DNA from 2 places in the Glycomyces sp. NPDC047010 genome. Region 2 is predicted to be linked to the other one. Evidence: riboswitches for the same ligand, from Rfam matches in the RefSeq annotation. Region 2 holds a riboswitch; the other holds the start of a gene.
The links. Region 2 has a riboswitch for cyclic di-AMP ahead of AB0A65_RS11970 (NlpC/P60 family protein). Riboswitches for the same ligand answer to the same signal wherever they lie in the genome.
Positions count from the first base shown of each region.

Region 1: another riboswitch for cyclic di-AMP. It lies ahead of AB0A65_RS00245 (C40 family peptidase); the one in region 2 lies ahead of AB0A65_RS11970 (NlpC/P60 family protein).

Region 1 covers NZ_JBEYVY010000001.1:47,512-56,223, forward strand. Annotated here, with positions in the region: gene AB0A65_RS00225 (SulP family inorganic anion transporter) at 1-606, shown strand, start outside; gene AB0A65_RS00230 (heparinase II/III family protein) at 544-2,094, opposite strand; gene AB0A65_RS00235 (MerR family transcriptional regulator) at 2,194-2,850, shown strand; gene AB0A65_RS00240 (fused MFS/spermidine synthase) at 2,854-3,660, shown strand; cyclic di-AMP (ydaO/yuaA leader) riboswitch at 4,002-4,163, shown strand; gene AB0A65_RS00245 (C40 family peptidase) at 4,171-5,163, shown strand; gene AB0A65_RS00250 (sigma-70 family RNA polymerase sigma factor) at 5,234-6,184, opposite strand; gene orn (oligoribonuclease) at 6,795-7,427, shown strand; tRNA gene AB0A65_RS00260 (tRNA-His) at 7,485-7,560, shown strand; gene AB0A65_RS00265 (DUF1707 domain-containing protein) at 7,608-8,081, opposite strand; gene AB0A65_RS00270 (DUF1707 domain-containing protein) at 8,122-8,661, opposite strand; gene map (type I methionyl aminopeptidase) at 8,685-8,712, opposite strand, start outside.
Region 2 covers NZ_JBEYVY010000005.1:136,691-145,402, reverse strand. Annotated here, with positions in the region: gene AB0A65_RS12010 (LacI family DNA-binding transcriptional regulator) at 1-355, opposite strand, end outside; gene AB0A65_RS12005 (maltose ABC transporter substrate-binding protein) at 510-1,742, shown strand; gene AB0A65_RS12000 (ABC transporter permease subunit) at 1,782-3,326, shown strand; gene AB0A65_RS11995 (sugar ABC transporter permease) at 3,326-4,204, shown strand; gene AB0A65_RS11990 (hypothetical protein) at 4,334-4,720, opposite strand; gene AB0A65_RS11985 (hypothetical protein) at 4,734-4,913, opposite strand; gene AB0A65_RS11980 (cation transporter) at 5,006-5,218, opposite strand; gene AB0A65_RS11975 (metal-sensitive transcriptional regulator) at 5,231-5,569, opposite strand; cyclic di-AMP (ydaO/yuaA leader) riboswitch at 5,774-5,923, shown strand; gene AB0A65_RS11970 (NlpC/P60 family protein) at 5,933-6,871, shown strand; gene AB0A65_RS11965 (beta-N-acetylhexosaminidase) at 7,083-8,712, opposite strand, start outside.

The sequences.
Region 1 (8,712 bases), on a different contig from region 2:
CTGGCGCGGTCGACGCGCGCCGATGCGGCGGTCATGTGGCTGACGCTCGGCGCGACGGTGGTGTTCAACCTGGTGTGGGCGGTCGCGGTGGGCATCGCTCTCGCGGGGCTGCTGGCTCTCGGCCGGATCTCCCGGTCCGTCTCGGTGGAGGAGGAGCCGATCGACCACGACGACCACCACGACGAGGAGGCGGCGCTGCTCCACGAGCACATCGTGGCGTACCGGCTCGAAGGGCCGCTGTTCTTCGCGGCCGCGCACCGGTTCCTGCTCCAGCTCCTCGACGTGGCGGACGTGCGGGTGGTCGTGCTGCGCATGAGCCGCGTGTCCACGATGGACGCGTCGGGGGCGACGGTCCTGGCGGACGCGATCAAGCGCCTGGAGCACCGCGGCATCGCCGTGTACCTCTCGGGGCTCGAACCCGTCCACGCCAAACCCCTTGAGGCCCTTGGGGTCCTGGAGCCGCTGTGGCAGCAAGGGCGGCTGTTCGAGCACACCAAGGAGGCGATAGCGGCCGCCCGCCAGCGCCTCAAGGCCGACGGGCTCCTAGAGCAGCTCGAAGCGGAGGCGCGAGGGTTCGGCGGGGAGGCCGAAGCGGAGCGCCCATAGGCGGTCGGCGGTGCCGCGGTGGTCGGCGGTGTCGACCGAGTCGACCACCGCGTCGTCGGGGTTGACGCCGTGGAGCACGAGGGTGCCGCGCTCGCCGGTCCACACGGCGCGGTCCCCTTCGAGCTCGGGCCTGATGCGGCTGACGAAGACCTCCGTCAGCTCGGGCCCGAAGTCGCGCAGGGCGATCCCGTCGTCGGTCCAGGCGAACTTGCGGATGAGCGCGCCGTCGCCGTACGCGTCGACGTACACCTCCAGGCCCTCGGGCCCGTCCACGAGCTCGGCCCGCGAGTCCTCGCCGGGCTGCTGCGCGGCGCCCTCGACGGTGGGCACGGAGTGCCACGCCGCGGAGGGGTGGACCTGCTCGTACCGCTCCTCGCCGAAGTACGCGGCGGTGTACTCCCCCGCCCCGGCGTCGCAAAGGAGCTGCTCGCCGTCCACGGCGATGATGAACGAGCCCAGGTCGAGGTGGTTGTGCGGCTCCTCGTTGTACCCGCCCTTGACGGCGAGCGCCCACAGGCGGCGCCCGATCTGCCTGCGCTCCACGAACCAGCCGACCTCGGGCAGGAGCGTGCGGGCGGGCCCGACCTCCTCGGGGAGCGGGCGGCCCCATTCGAGGGTGCGGGTGAGCGGGGCCCACCGCGCGCACTCGTCCTCGGCGAACGTCTGCGGCCGGTCGGCGGCCGGCGGCTCCGCGCCGAGCCGGTCCTGGAGGCGGGTGAGCAGGCCCGCGGGCAGCACGGGATCGGCGTCGGTGTCCCCGAACGTCGCGAACGACCCGGGGTAGAGCTGGGCGCGGGCCGGGAACGCGGCGATGGCCTCGTTCCCTTCGAGGAGGTCCTCGCCGGTGGCCTCGCGCCATGCCTCGGCGAAGTACGTGAAGTACCCGAAGCCGTAGATCCAGTAGTAGACGCCCTCGACGCAGCCGCCGTCGGGCCCGAAGGAGAACAGGTAGCTCTGGAGCGCGGGCAGCACCCGGCCGCGGATGACGTCGGTGTCGTACCCGAGCGCGAGCGCGGCGAGCCCGGCGGCGCCCGCGCACACGGCGGTCCAGTTGGAGATGCGCAGCTCCCACCACAGCGGGAACTCCGACTCGAAGAACGGGTCGAGCACGCGCTCGCGGATCTCGGCCTCGACCTGCTCGGCGCCCTCGACGTCCTCGCGCAGGCGCAGGATCTCGGCGAGGGTCTGCGCGGTCTCGCACGCGAACAGGTCGACGCACGTGCGCGGGTCGAAGTCCTCGCCCCAGTGCGCGGGCAGGGCCCAGGACCGCTCCTGGCAGACGTCCTTGATGAGCGAGGAGAGCGCGGCGGCCTCCCCGGTGATGGCGAGCGCGGCGAGGTGGCGGCGGCGCGCGAAGTACTGGACCTCGTAGGGGAGGCGGCGGCCGGTGGCGGCGAAGTCGTCGGCGAGCGCCGGATCGAAGTCCGGCACGGGCCTCGCGGCGATCTCGCGGAGTTCTTCGAGAAGCGCCGTACGAAGGTCACTCATCGACCAACGCCTTTCCGGGTGCGGGGTGGAGATCGGGCGGGGGATCCTGCCGTGGCTCAACGGTAACGCGGGCCCGCTTTCCGTCATAGACTCCCTCGTATGCGCATCGGCGAGCTGTCGGAGCGGACGGGCGTCCCGGCCGCCACGATCAAGTACTACCTGCGGGAGCACCTCCTCCAGGCGGGCGAGCACGGCGAGGGCAACACCGTCGAGTACGGGCCCGGCCACGTGCACCGCCTGACGCTGATCCGGGCGCTCTCGGAGACCGCGGGCCTGTCCGTGGCGCAGATCGGCGAGGTCCTCACCGTGCTTGCGCGCCATCCGGAGTCGGCGTTCCAGGCCCTCGGCGCGACCCTCGCGGCGACGCACCGCGACCCGACGTTCTCCCTCGCCAGCGAGGGCACCACGGAGGCCGCGGAGCGGACCGTGGACCAGCTGCTCAACGAGTACGGCTGGGCCGAGGTGGCGCCGCCGATGTACCGCGACGCCATGGTCACGGCCCTGACCGCGTTCTACCGCTTGGGGAACCCCGACCCGCAGGAGGTGCTGGAGCACTACGCGGACGCCGCGGCGGCCCTGGCCTCGGCCGACATGGAGGCCGTCGCGGAGGCCACGAAGGTCGAGGGCGTCAACGTCGAGCAGGCGGTGACCGCGACCGTGCTCGGCGAGACGGTGTTCGCGGCCCTGCGCCGCATCGCCCACATCGCCGCGTCCGCGCGCACGCAGGCCGCCCAGGGCCCCTCGGGCACAATCTAGGACGTGAGCGCACTCCGATTCGACCGCGACCCGAGCCGCCCAAACCTCCTCCACTTGGTCTTCGACGAGGTCGTGCAGGCCACGATCGACCTCGACGACCCGTCCTACCTGGACGCGGAGTACATGCAGCGGATCGCGTACCTCGTGGACGCGGCCGCCGAGCCGAAGCGGCCCCTGCGGGTGCTGCACCTGGGCGCGGGCGGGCTGGCGATGGCGCGGTACGTGGCGGCGACCCGGCCGGGCTCCTACCAGCAGGCGGTCGAGACGAACGACGAGCTGATCGAGCTCGTCCGCGCCGAGGCCCCGCTCCCCCGCGGCGTCAAGGTGAAGATCCGCCGCACCGACGCCCGCGAGGCCGTCGAGTCGGCCCCGGATGCCACTTACGAACTGATCATCACCGACGTCTACGACGGCGCCCGCGTCCCCGCGCACGTCACGAGCACCGAGTTCCTCCACGGCGCGAACCGGGTCCTGCGCCCGGGCGGGCACTACGCGGTGAACCTCTGCGACGGCGGCCAGATGAAGTTCCTGAAACCGGCCCTCGCGGCGATGCGGGAGGTGTGGCCGCATGTGGCGGTCATGGCCGAGCCCGCGGTCCTGCGCGGCCGCCGCTTCGGCAACGTCGTCGCCGTCGCCTCCGGTGTCGAGCTGCCGGTCGCGGAGCTGCGCCGCCGCTGCGCGGGCGCCGCCTTCCCCTGCCGCGTCGTCGAGGGCGCCGAACTCCGCGAGTACATCGCCGGCGCGCCCCCGGCCACCGACACCACCGCCATCAAGTCCCCGCCACCGCCCCGCTCCCTCCGCAGCTTCTGACCGCTCCCGGCCGCCGCCGCCGAGCCGCTGTCGCACCCGCCTGGCACGTTTGAAAGCGGGGGCGACTCGCGACGCGAGGGCCCCTCGCGAACCGTCCCGGCGGACGGTCCAGCCGCGGGTGGGCCGTTCGGACAATAAAGCCGCAGGATAGTGGCCCTGTCTCCCGTCGCGTCACGACTGTCCGGTCTCGATCGGTGAAGGCGCTCACAGAGGACTTGGCGATCCGGGTCACCCCGTACTAACGTCGGCGCCTGTTCCGGTCGGGTCCTCAGGGCTCCCCCAGAGACCCACCCGCCCGGACCGCCGAGCCGCGCAGCGCATGACGCCCGTTCCTCCCGGTGCAGGGCGAGACACCGCAGCGCGGGCCGGGGACCCAGCCGCGCCGTTCCCCCCATCCCGACGGCGCAGGGGTGAATCCCGCGAGGACGAACGTCCTGGCGGGTAGGGCGATCTTCCCTGCCCGAACCCGACAGCTAACCCGGTAGGCGGTCGAGGAAGAAAGGCCACCTGGTGGCTCAAACCTGCACAGACATCGACCATCGCTCGCGCGCCGCGGCGATCCTCCGCCGCGTCGCCGCCTACACCGGCGTCACCGTCGCCACCGTCGGGCTCGTGACGGCATTCGCCGGCAGCCGCGCCCACGCGGCCGACATCGACTACGACTCCGCGTCCGCCACCGAGATCGAGGACCACCTGGAGGACCTCGAGACCGAGCGCGACGCCACCGCCGCCACGATCACCGGCCTCCAGACCGACCTCGCCGCCGCGCAGGCCGTCATCGACGCCGCGGCCGCCGACTACGGCTCCTCCGACGTCCAGCTCACCTACGTCACCGCCGCGGTCGAGTCCGCCGACGACGAGCTCGGCGCGAAGGTCTCCTCGCTCGTCCGGTACGCGCAGGAGCAGACCGACAAGTACGCCGAGGCCGAGGCCGCCACCGAGACCACCGAGACCCTCACCGCGCAGATCGCCGGCCTCACGACCGAGGTCGACGGGCTCGACGCGCAGATCGAGGAGGCCCAGGCCGCCTACGACGAGGCCGCCGAGGCCGAGGCGGCCGCCGCCGCTGCGGAGGCCGAGAGCGAGAGCACCTCGTCCTCGTCATCCTCCTCCTCTTCCTCCTCGTCGTCGGGCTCGACGGCCGAGTACAGCGCCGACGCCGCGACCGCCGCGGTCCAGTTCGCGAAGGACCAGCTCGGCGAGTCGTACGTGTTCGGCGCCGCGGGCCCCGACACCTGGGACTGCTCCGGCCTCATCGTCGGCGCGTACAACGTCTCCGGCGTCTCGCTGACCCACTCGACGTGGACCATGTGGGACGAGACCAGCGCGATCGACAAGGGCGACCTGCAACCGGGCGACCTGATCTTCTACAACGGCCAGAACCACGTCGCCATGTACATCGGCGGCGGCCAGGTCATCCACGCGCCCAAGCCGGGCGACGTCGTGAAGATCACGAACCTGGACGACATGGGCATGTCGGTCGACGGCTACCGCCGCGTCTGATACCAGGACGAAGACGGAGGGCCGGGGCTTTCGCCCCGGCCCTCCGCCGTTCACATCATCGTCTACGCCTTCAAGCCGCCTCGGCCATCACCTGGTCGTTGGCGAGCTCCTTGAGGCGCGCGAGCGCCTGGATCTCGAGTTGGCGGATGCGTTCTCGCGACAGGTGGAACCGGTGCGCGACCTCGGTGAGCGAGTGCTCGCGGCCGTCTTCGAGCCCGTAGCGGGCCTTGACGATGCCGGCGGAGCGCTCGTCGAGGTGGTTGAGCATCATCTCGATCCGCTGCCGCTCCATCCCGGCGAGGACCACGTCCTCCGGGCTGGGCTCGTCGGAGTCGGCGACGAGGTCGCCGAGGTTGGTGTCGCCGTCGTCCCCGATCGGCGTGTCCAGCGAGACGGTGTCCTGGCTCCAGCGGATGAGCTCGTTGACCCGCTCGACCGTGACGCCGAGCGCGGCGGCCACCTGGTCGGGTTCGGGGTCGCCGCCGAGTTCACGCGTGAGCTGGCGGGTGACGTTGCGCATCCGGTTGACGTCCTCGACCAGGTGCACGGGCAGGCGCACGGTGCGCTCCTGCTGGGCGATGGCCCGGCTGATCGCCTGGCGGATCCACCACGTGGCGTAGGTCGAGAACTTGAAGCCGCGCGCGTAGTCGAACTTCTCGACGGCGCGGACCAGGCCGGTGTTGCCCTCCTGGATCAGGTCGAGCATGGGCATCCCGGAGCGGACGTACCGGCGGGCGATCGACACGACCAGCCGCAGGTTCGCCTTGATGAACTGTTCCTTCGCCTTGGCGCCGTCCTCGATCAGGCGCTTGAGCTCCTTCTCGGTGGCCCCGCCGAAGGTCTCCCCTTCACCCAGCAGGTGCTTCGCGAACAGACCCGCCTCGACCGCCTTCGCCAAGTCGACCTCGGCTGCAGCGTCGAGCAGCGGCGTCTTCGAGATCTCATGCAGGTAGACGCCTACAAGGTCTCGTTCCTCAGCGACCTCTTGGGTGGTGAGGGTGGGTGTTTCAGTAGTATCCACGCTCAAGGTCTCCTCCAGCTTCCTCGTCCCCCGACACCGCGTGAACGGTGTACCAGTTACAACGACCGCTTCGTTGCGTGGAATTCCGTGCCCCGGTGTTCGATGCGCCACGGTTACGAAACTGATGCGAACGGGTGCCCTTTCGGGTGTTCGCGCAATCCCGTCGTCCGGTCTCGCGGGCTATGCTCGGTTCACGGCTCCTGTCACTGGGACGGGGGCGGGGATCGTTCATGATGCCTCTGAGACGGAGATCACCTCACCGGCGTCGCGGTGGGGCGATCCGATTCCTGGTCACGGTATCGTCTCCGGCCTGCTTCATCGCAAACCTTCAATCTCTAGGGGTACACGCGCCTTACCTTGAAAAAGTTGAGAGATCATCTCTTTGCGGCCCGAATCACTCGGATAACGGCCGGGAAGGCGGCGACGCTCTGATACCCGCACCATAGCGGACGGTAGCGGTGACAAGCAACACCATTCTCAGCTGTTGATGTCGGATTCCGAGCACCCCTCGTTCCCCTCCAGTCTGCGCCTCCCCGGGCCTCCGCGGGGGCCTTCCGGGCCCGTGACTCGAAGATCACGCCCGTGACCGGCGGCGCGTAGAGTTGGCCGGGTGACAGAAGAACGCCTTGTGTGGGTCGACTGCGAAATGACCGGCCTCGACCCGGACACCGAAGCCCTCATCGAGATCGCCGTGCTCGTCACCGGACCGGACCTCGAACCCCTGGACGACGGCATCGACATCGTGATCGCGTGCGACGAGGCCGTCCTCGGGAACATGGGCGCGTTCGTGGCCGACATGCACGCCAAGTCCGGTCTCACCGACGAGGTGCGGGCCTCGAAGACCTCGCTCGCCGACGCCGAGGACCAGGTCCTGGAGTACGTGAAGCGGTTCGTCCCCGAAGCGCGCACCGCCCCCCTGTGCGGCAACTCCATCGCCACCGACCGCACGTTCATCACGAAGTACATGCCGCGCCTCGACGGGCACCTGCACTACCGGATGATCGACGTGTCCTCCATCAAGGAGCTCTCGCGGCGCTGGTACCCGCGCGTGTACTACAACCAGCCGCCGAAGGGCCTCGCCCACCGCGCGCTCGCCGACATCAAGGAGAGCGTGCAGGAGCTGGAGTACTACCGCCGCACCGTGTTCGTGCCGCTGCCGGGGCCGACGACCGAGGAGGCCAAGGCCGCCGCCGCGGCGCTGGTCGAGGCGTCCGGTGAGACCCCGAACACCCAACCCCGTTGACATCAGGCGGGCGCGGGTGGCTATTATTGTCCCCGGCTTCCTTGTTGAAGCCCGATGGTGGTCGTAGTTCAGCTGGTAGAACGCTTGGTTGTGGTCCAGGAGGTCGCGGGTTCAAGTCCCGTCGATCACCCCATCTGAAAAAGCCCCGCGGCATCGCCGCGGGGCTTTTCGCTTGCCCTGCTAGCGGTTCCGCTTGCGGCGCAGGCGCTCCTTGCGCTTGCGCTCCTCGGCGGGCCGCATGATGAAGCGCTCGGCGGCCGTCAGGGCCGTGCCGATGACGGCGAGCGGGACGATGACCCAGATGGGCCAGAAGTAGACCGAGCCCTCGGTGAGGGCCTCCACGACCGCCCACACGCCGAAGTTGATGCCGATCGGGATCGAGAACCCGAACCACAGCCACTTGATCCAGTCGGGGGTGCCGAGCTTCTCGGGCTCCTGGGCGTCGATGATCCGCTGGTACGCGGGCAGGTCCGCGAGGACCACCTCGGCGTCGCCGACGGTCTGGGCCGCGAGGAGCACGTCGACGCGCTTCTCGTACTCGTCGAGGTCGATGTACCCCTGGTCGACCGCGGCGCGGAGGATCTCGGTCAGGGCGCCGCGCTCGGTGTTGCCGATCCGCATCGTGCGGTCGCCGTACCGTTCGAGGGAGGACATGTCGGGGCTCTCCTTGGGGGGACGGGGTGTTCGGGGCGGTTCAGTGGCCGTAGTGGCGGCGGCGGTCGCGCCGCTCGTCGCGGCGTTCGCGGCGGCGCTCGTCCCGGTCGCGGTCGTCCTCGTCGTCATCGTCGTCGCCGCCGAAGCCGAGGTTCACCACCTGGAGGACCGTGGCGATGCCGAGGCCGAGGATGGGCCAGATGGGCCAGAAGTACGGCGCCTCGCCGGTGCCGATCCAGGTCGCGAACCACACGCCGGTGGTGATCAGGCCGACCGTGATGAGGCCCTGGAGGGCCGGGATGCGGCGCAGGCCGCCGCGGCGGCGCTCGGCCGGGGCCGAGGGGGTCGCGGGGGCGGTCTCACCTGCGGGGACGACCTCGGCCTCCTTCGGGCGGCCGCCGGGGAGGTCCTCGAAGATGAGGTCGAGCTCGGCGTTGGTCTTGGCGCCGTACGCCGCCTGGGAGCGCTCGTCGAACTCGGCGAGGTCGATGCGCCCCTCGTCGAGCGCCGCGCGAAGCTGCTCGATCGCCTTGTCTCGGTCGGCGTTCGAGATGCGCAGCCTGCTGTGGTCTTCGGTCACGAGGCCATTATGGCACCGGCGGCCTATTCGCCGCGAGCCGCGCTCGCAGCG
Region 2 (8,712 bases):
AGATGATGCCGGCAACCGCCCTCTCGCGGAGCATCTCCACGAACTCGTCCTCGGAGACCCCGCCGGGGGTCTGCGTGCACAGCACCGGGGTGTACCCCGAACCGGCCAGGACGTTGGAGATCGTCTGCGCGTAGAGCGGGAAGATCGGGTTCTCCAGTTCGGGCACGACCAGGCCGATCAGGCCGATAGCGTGCTTGCGGAGGGCCTGGGGGCGTTCATAGCCGAGCACGTCGAGGGCAGTGAGGACGGATTGGCGGGTCTGCTGACCCACGCCGGGCTTGTCGTTGAGCACCCGGGACACCGTTGCCTCACTGACCCCGGCCTGCCGGGCGATGTCAGAGAGTCGAAGCCGCATGATGACAGACTAGCCTATCTGAAAGTTGGCAACAGTTTGGTTGCAAGGCTTTCCTGATTCTGAAACATCTTGCTAATGTCGTAGGAAGTCGGGACGCGAGTCCCCGCACCAGCGGCCCCCGCCCCGGGGCCCCTCAATGAGGAGAAAAGAAGACATGCGCAGAAGGACCCTGGGTATCACCGCCGTCTCCGCCGCCGCCCTGGGCGCGGCCGCCGCATGCGGCGACGACAGCGACAGCGGCTCCGACACCGGCACCGAGTTCTCGGGCGAGCTCGTCATCTGGGCCGACGAGACCCGCACCCCCGTGCTCAAGGAGTTCGTCAAGGACTTCGAGACCTCCGTCGGCGTGAAGGTCACCGTCGAAGAGCACGTCGACACCCTGCGGCAGGACTTCCTCACCGCCGCCGAGCAGGGCCAGGGCCCCGACATCGTCGTGGGCGCCCACGACTGGGCCGGGCAGTACGCCGCCGCCGGCGCCGTCGCCCCCATCACCCTCACCGCAGACCAGCAGGCCGCCCTCAACGAGACCGCCGTCAAGGCGTTCACCGTGGACGGCAACCTCTACGGCGTCGCGTACGCCCTGGAGAACCTCGGCCTCATCCGCAACACCGCGCTCGCCCCCGACGCCCCCGCCACCTTCGAGGAGCTCGTCACCGCCGGCCAGGCCGCGGGCACCGACGAGGTCCTCACCATGGAGGTCGGCGTCGACGGCAACGCCTACAGCGCCTACCCGCTGTTCTCCTCAATGGGCGGCTACCTCTTCAAGGACGACGGCTCCGGCAACCTCGACCCGACCGACGTCGGCGTCGACTCCGCCGGCGGCGTCGCCGCGTTCGAGAAGTTCGCCGAGCTCGGCGCCTCGGGCGTCCTCAAGACCACCTTCGACGCCTCCAACGTCATCCCGTTCTTCGTCGACCAGAAGACCGCGTTCATGATCTCCGGCCCCTGGGCCCTCACCGACGTCCAGGGCGCCGGCCTGGAGTACGAGGTCACCGCGATCCCCGGCTTCGAGGGCCAGAACCCCGCCTCGCCGTTCCTCGGCGTCCAGGGCTTCTACGTCGCCTCCGGCGCCAAGAACGCCGTGTTCGCGCAGGAGTTCGTCACCAACTACGTCCTCACCGAGGACCTCCAGCTCAAGCTCGCCGAAGCGGGCGGGCGCCTCCCGGCGCTCACCGCCGCCGCCGAGACCTACGCCGAGGGCAACGCCGACGCGCAGGGCTTCGCCGCCGCCGGCGAGAACGCCGTCCCCATGCCGAACATCCCCGCCATGGACTCCGTCTGGGAGCCCTTCGGCCGCGCCGAGGCCGACGCCATCGACGGCACCACGCCGGGCGCCGACGCGGCCGCGACCGCCGCGCAGACCATCCGCGACGCCGTCGGCGCGTAGCGGCCCCGGCCAGTCCACAGAGCGAAGGAACGCGCAGCAGTGCTCGACCAACGTGCCCAGACGGCCGGCTCCACCACCGCCGCAGGCCAGATCATCAAGATCGCGGTGCTCGCGGCGGTGGCCGCGCTGGCCGTCTGGGCGGCGTTGCCGCTCATCGGCGCCGGGGCCTGGTGGGGCCTCGGCCTCGAGGCGGTCATCGTCGCCATCGTCTTCTACACCTACCTCCAGCGCCGGTCCATCCCCCTGAAGTACCTGGTCCCCGGGACGCTCCTGCTCATCGCGTTCCAGATCGCGCCGGTCGTCATGACCGCCGGGACCTCGTTCTCCAACTACGGGGACGGGCACCGGACCGACAAGGAGGGCGCGGTCGAGGCGATCATCGCCGCGGGCGTCCAGCAGACCCCCGGCGGCGCCAACTACCTGCTCGCCGTCGGCGAGTCCGCCTCCGGCGAGCTGACCCTCCTGCTGACGAACACCGCCGACGGGACCACCTGGGCGGGAACGGAAGAGGGCCTCACCGAGATCGACGGGGCCACCGTGGACGCGAGCGGGCGGATCACCGCCGCCCCCGACTACACCGTGTGGACCCTCGCCGACCTCAACGAGCGGCAGGGCGAGCTCGCCGAACTGGCCGTCCCGACCGGGCCGGACACCGGCATCAAGGTGCAGGGCCTCTCGGCGTTCGAGGGCGTCTCGACGCGCTCCTACGACGAGGGCTGCGACTGCATCACCGACTCGGCGACCGGCACCGTCTGGTACGCCGACGACGAGGAGGGCAGCTTCCTCACCGAGGACGGGCAGGCCGCGCTCGTCGGCTGGCGCGTCAACATCGGCTTCGACAACTACCTGTCCGTCATCACCGACCCCGACATCCGCGGCCCGTTCCTCGGCGTCTTCGCCTGGAACGTCATGTTCGCGGCCGGGTCGGTCCTGTTCACCTTCGTGATCGGCCTCGGCACCGCCATGGCCCTGAACAAGCCGTCCATGCGCGGCACCAAGGTGTACCGGACGCTCATGATCCTGCCGTACGCCATGCCGTCGTTCGCGATGCTGCTGGTGTGGGCGCAGATGTTCAACCGCGACTACGGGCTCGTGAACGAGCTGTTCGGGCTCAGCGTCAACTGGTACGGCGAGACGTGGGCCGCCCGCGCGATGGTCCTCATCGCGAACACGTGGCTCGGCTGGCCGTACATGTTCCTCATCTCCCTCGGCGCGCTCCAGGCGCTCCCGTCGGACTCCCTTGAGGCCGCGAAGATCGACGGCGCGACGGGGGTGACGGCGTTCCGCAAGATCACGCTGCCGCTGCTGCTCATCGCGCTCACGCCGCTGCTGATCTCCTCGTTCGCCTTCAACTTCAACAACTTCAACGCGATCCAGCTGCTCAGCGGCGGCAACCCGTTCCTCGCGGGCGAGTCGGTCGGCGGGACCGACCTGCTCATCACGTACGCGTTCCGCCAGGCGTTCGGCTCCAGCACCGCCGACTACGGCTTCGCCAGCGCGGTCAGCGTATTCATCTTCCTGATCGTCGCCACGATCTCGGCGATCATGTTCCGGACCACCCGCAACCAGGAGGACGTGTACTGATGGCGACTCAAGCGCGACGCAAGCGGTCCAACTGGGTCGCGGAGTTCGGGTGGCGGCACCTGGTGGCCGTGGCGGTCCTCGTGTTCGGGCTCGTGCCGATCCTGTACGTGGTGTCGGCGGCGTTCAACCCGAAGGGGACGCTCTCGGCGACGTCGCTCGTCCCGACGGATCTCAGCCTGGTGAGCTTCGACCGGCTGTTCTCGGACCCGAACATCCCGTTCGGGTCGTGGTTCGCGAACTCGCTGATGATCGCGATCCCGGCGGCGTTCCTGTCGATCCTGATCTCGTCGCTGGCGGCGTACGCGTTCAGCCGGTTCCGGTTCAAGGGGCGGCGCGGGATGCTGCTGTTCCTGCTGCTCATCCAGATGTTCCCGGCGTTCCTGTCGGTGGTGGCCCTGTACCTGATCTTCGGCGCGATCGGCGAGTTCTACCCGGTGGCGGGCCTGAACACGAAGCTCGGCCTGATGCTCGTGTACATGGGCGGGGCGCTGGGCGTCTCGACGTGGCTGATGAAGGGCTTCTTCGACACGATCCCGAAGGAGCTCGACGAGGCCGCGACGATCGACGGGGCCTCGCACGCGCAGATCTTCTTCGGGATGATCCTGCCGCTGGCGGCACCGATCATCGCGATCTCGGGCATCCTCGCGTTCGTCGGGACGATGAACGACTTCATCCTCGCGTCGCTGTTCCTCACGGACCGGCCGGAGATGACCCTCGCGGTGGGCCTGAAGACCTTGACGGCGGACAACTCCCCGGCCTCGTACTTCGGCATCTTCGCGGCCGGAACGCTCCTGACCTCGGTCCTCACGGTCGGGGTGTTCATGAGCCTCCAGCGCTACATCGTCTCGGGCCTCACCGGCGGTGCCGTGAAGGGCTAGACAAGACTGCTGCTCGACACGCGTTTCCCTCCGGGAGGCGCACCGGGCCCGGACCAGGGGGAGCCTCCCTCCCCTCGGTCCGGGCCTTTCCGCTTGCGCGGGCAGGGCCTTGACCGACGGGCCGGGCCCTCAGTCCCGGAAGAGGTCGGAGAGGAGGGCGAGGGGGGTCTTGAGGTCGGCGTACTCCTCCAGCTCGATCACGGTGTGCTGGAGCTGTTCGAGGGCGTAGGCGACCACGGCGATGTCCTGCGCGGGGGATTCGAGGAGGTCGATGACGCGGTCCATGAGGCGGAGGGCGTCGGCGAGGGTGCGGAGGTCGTCGGCGTTCTCGGTGCGGGCGCCGGGGTGGGTGTTGACGGTGACGGCGTCGGGGTCGTCGACCGAGGCGGCCCTGTTACCGGTGAGGCGGTCCCAGTTGACGCGGCGCTCCTCGTGGAAGCGGGCGAGTCCGGCGCGGAGCAGGACGGCGCGGGCGACGAGTTCGACTCGTTCGCCGGGCGGGAAGGCGTCGGACATCGGGTGCCGCCGCTCAGGACCAGTGCGGGGGGCGCTCGGCGAGGAGGTCGCGGTCGCGGGCGGAGAGTTCGCGGCGGACAAGGGGGGCGGGGGCCTCGCCCCAGCCCCGGTCGGTGTCGTCGGAGGTCTGGTCCGGGAGCACCGAGAAGTCCTCGTCGAGTTCGACGGAACGGTCGTCGTCGGAGACTGCCATGCACCGACTGTACGTCAGGGGGTCTCGCCGGGCACAACAGAGCGGCCCTGAACACCCGGTGAACGGGTGGTCAGGGCCCTGCTTCGGCGTGCTTAGGAGGCGAGTCCGACGAGCTCGTACCCGGCCTCGTCGACGGCTTCGCGGACCTGGTCCTCGGTGAGGGCGGCCTCGCTGGTGACGGTGACCTTGCCGGTGTCGAGGGCGACGTCGACCCCGGAGACGCCGGGGAGGGCGGTGAGTTCGGAGGTGACGCTGCCGGCGCAGTGGCCGCAGGTCATGCCCTTGACGACGTAGACGGTTTCCATGTGGACTCCTTGTCAGGTTCTGAGCAGGCGGGCCACCGCGTCCGAGGCTTCCTTCACCTTGGCTTCGGCGGCGGTCGGGTCACCGGAGGTCTGCGCCTCGGCGACGCAGTGGGCCAGGTGGCCTTCGAGGAGGCTGAGGGCGACGGCCTGGAGTCCCTTGGTGGACGCGGAGATCTGGGTCAGGATGTCGATGCAGTACTGGTCGTCGTCGACCATCCGCTGGATGCCGCGGATCTGCCCTTCGATGCGTTTGAGGCGTCGCGTGAGCGCGGCCTTGTCGCCGTGGTACCAGTAGTGGTCGTGCCCGCCGTCGCCGGACTCAGGGGCGTGCGCGGTGTCGTCGCTTGCCATGTCGCTTCCCTCCGTTCGTCAGTGTATACCCCTGCGGGGTATTGCGGCAACTGCTCGTTAGCCCTGAGCAGCGGCCCGTAGTATTCCGTGCCATTGTGCGAGAAATTCTCCCCCCGGGCTTGTCTCGACTCATATTGGCCTCTAACGTGAACCCGTCGCGTCGGAAACTCGGGTGCACCCCGCACCCGCCGCGCGGCACCGCCGAGTCGGCCCGAGTCCCGTCGGGTTCGAGCCGGGGAACCAGCAGTCGGCCGCGTGCAGGGGCCGACGGGGTGAATCGCATGCAGCGTAGGGCGACCCTTCCTTCCGCCCGAACCCGACAGCTAACCCGGTAGGCGGCCAGAGGAAGGAGCGCATCCCTTGGTGCGTACCCGGCGTATCGCTGCCGCCGCCTTGGCCGCAGCACTGATTCCCGCGACGGCGGCGCTGTTCACGTCTTCGCAGGCGTCGGCGCAGACCAGCGACGAGATCCAGGCGGAGATCGACGAGCGCCACTCGGACCTGGAGAAGGTCATCGAGGACTACAACGCCAAGCGCGAGGAGCTGGACGACGCCAACGCCCTGATCGCCGAGATCCAGGAGCAGCTCCCCGCTTTGGAGACCGCGGGCCTCGCCGCGCAGGACCGGATGGCCGAGATCGCCTCGACCGCCTACACGGGCGGCGACTTCGCGATGGTCAACTCGGTGCTGGCGGGCGACCCGTCGGACTTCGCCGACCGCCTCATGTACCTGTCGAACCTCTCGAACGCCGAGAACGCGGCGCTCCAGGACTCCCTCGCGCAGATCGAGGAGCTGGAGACCCGCCAGGCGGAGCTGGAGGCCCTCCAGGCGAGCGCCGACGAGATCCTCGGCGAGATCGACGAGCAGCAGCAGGCGATCGAGGACGAGATCGACGCCCTTGAGGACGAGTACGCCGACGCGTACGCCGAGGAGAACCCCGAGCCCGACTGGGGCGACTACTCGGGCGACTCGGCGGTCGTGGCCTTCGCGTACGACCAGCTCGGCGACCAGTACGTGTACGGCGCCTCCGGGCCGAACGAGTGGGACTGCTCGGGCCTGACGCAGGGCGCGTGGGGCGCGGCGGGCGTCAGCCTCTCGCACAACACCGCGATGCAGTGGGACGAGACGGCGCGGATCTCCCGCGACGAGCTCCAGCCCGGCGACCTCATCTTCTACAACGGCCTGGGCCACGTGGCGATCTACATCGGAGGCGGCGAGATCATCCACGCCCCGAACTCCACCACCGTGGTCAAGATCGCCGACATGGACATCATGTCGATCGACGGGTACGGCCGCCCCTAGCGGCCGCGTCCGTCCCCCGGCCGCGAGGCCGGGCGCCGAACCCCCCGGCGGCGGCGCGGGCGCTCCCGATTGCTGACCCTGCTGCTGACCCGCAATAGCCCGACCGCCGCCGGGGACCACCTCATAGTAAAGAAGCCCTTGCGAACCGCTCCGGCGGGCCGCAAGGGCTTCTCACGTTTTCGTTACCGGCCAGTCGGTTCCGGCCGACCGGTCACTCCGGCTGGTGCTCCTCGAACGTCCACGAGTAGCGGGCCCGGCGGCCCGTGCCGCCGCGCTGCCACCGCTCGGGCCCGGTCGGGGGCCGGTAGTCGATGCCCATGGCGTGCAGGCGCTCCAGGTGGTCGCCGAGGCGGTCCTGCACCGGGTTCGCCTCGCGCACGGCCATCCCGGTCCACCCGACCTCGGCGAGGACCGACAGGCGCGGGAACGCCGAGTACTCCACGTCCCGCGGGGTCGGCAGGTACTCCGACCACAGCTGGCACTGGATGCCCAGGACCTTCTCGCCGTCCACGCCCGCGGGGACCGGGTCCCAGCCCGCGACCTTGTCGACGGTGGTGAGGCCGTGGATGCGCAGCGGCTCCTGCGGGTCGTCGCTCTCGTAGTGGTCGTAGTACGCGTACGGCTCGGGCGAGGCCACGACCATGTGGCCCGCGGCGATGGCCTTCTTGACGTACGCCTCGTTGCGCCACACGTGGACCACGGCCTCGGCGGGCGCGCCGCCGTCGAGGATCTCGTCCCAGCCGATGACCCGCTTGCCCATGCCGGTGAGGTGGTCGCAGAACGCCTTCGTGAACCACGCCTGGACGCCGCGCACGTCCTCCATGCCCTCGCGCTCCATGAGCTCGCGGGCGACCGGGGAGGACTCCCACTGCGTCATCGGCACCTCGTCGCCGCCGATGTGGACGAACGGGCCCTCGAAGACCTCGCCGATCGCGGTGTACGCCTCCAGCGCGAAGTCCAGGGCCTCCTGGGTCGGCTCCAGGACCTCCTCGAACACGCCGAACGTGGGCGAGACCGGCTTGTCCTGGCCCGCACCGAGTTCGGGGTAGGCGGCGAGCACGGCGCGGGCGTGCCCGGGGAGGTTCACCTCGGGGACGATCATGATGTGGCGCTCGCGCGCGTAGGACGCGATCTCGCGCAGGTCGGGGACGGAGAAGATCCCGCCGTGCGGGGTCGGCTCGTACCCGGACGCCTCGTCGCGGGCGTGCCCGATCTTCGTCTCGGCGCGCCAGGACGCGATCTCGGCGAGCTTGGGGCGGGAGGGCACGTCGAAGCGCCAGCCCTGGTCGTCGGTGAGGTGCAGGTGCACGACGTTCATCCGGTGCAGCCACGCCCGGTCGATCATCTTGAGCACGAAGTCCTTCGGCTGGAAGTGCCGGACCACGTCGATCATGACGCCGCGCCAGCGCAGGCGCGGCTCGTCGTCGATCGCCACGAGCGGCACGACCGGGGCGGCCGCGGGGGCCTCGCGCAGGGAGTCCGCGGGGAGGAGCTGGCGGAGGGTGGCGATGCCGCGGGCGATGCCCGCGGGGTGGGCCGCGGCGAGCACGACGCCGTCCGCGGTGATGTCGAGGCGGTACGCCTCGGCGGCGGTGGTGAGGTCCGCGGGCCGGTCGCCTTCGAGGCGCACGCGCAGGACGCGGCCGCCCTCGCCTGTGCCGCCCTCTTCAGGGCCGGCGACGGCGAGCCGCAGGCCGGTGCCCCGGTTGAGGAGGTCCGACAGGAGCCAGGCGAGCGGGTGCAGCTCGGGGTCGGCGGCGATGGCGGCGAGGGTGCTCAGGTCCAGGTCGCCGTCGGCGAGGACGAGCTGCTGCGGTTGCGGGATCAGCGAGATGCGGCGC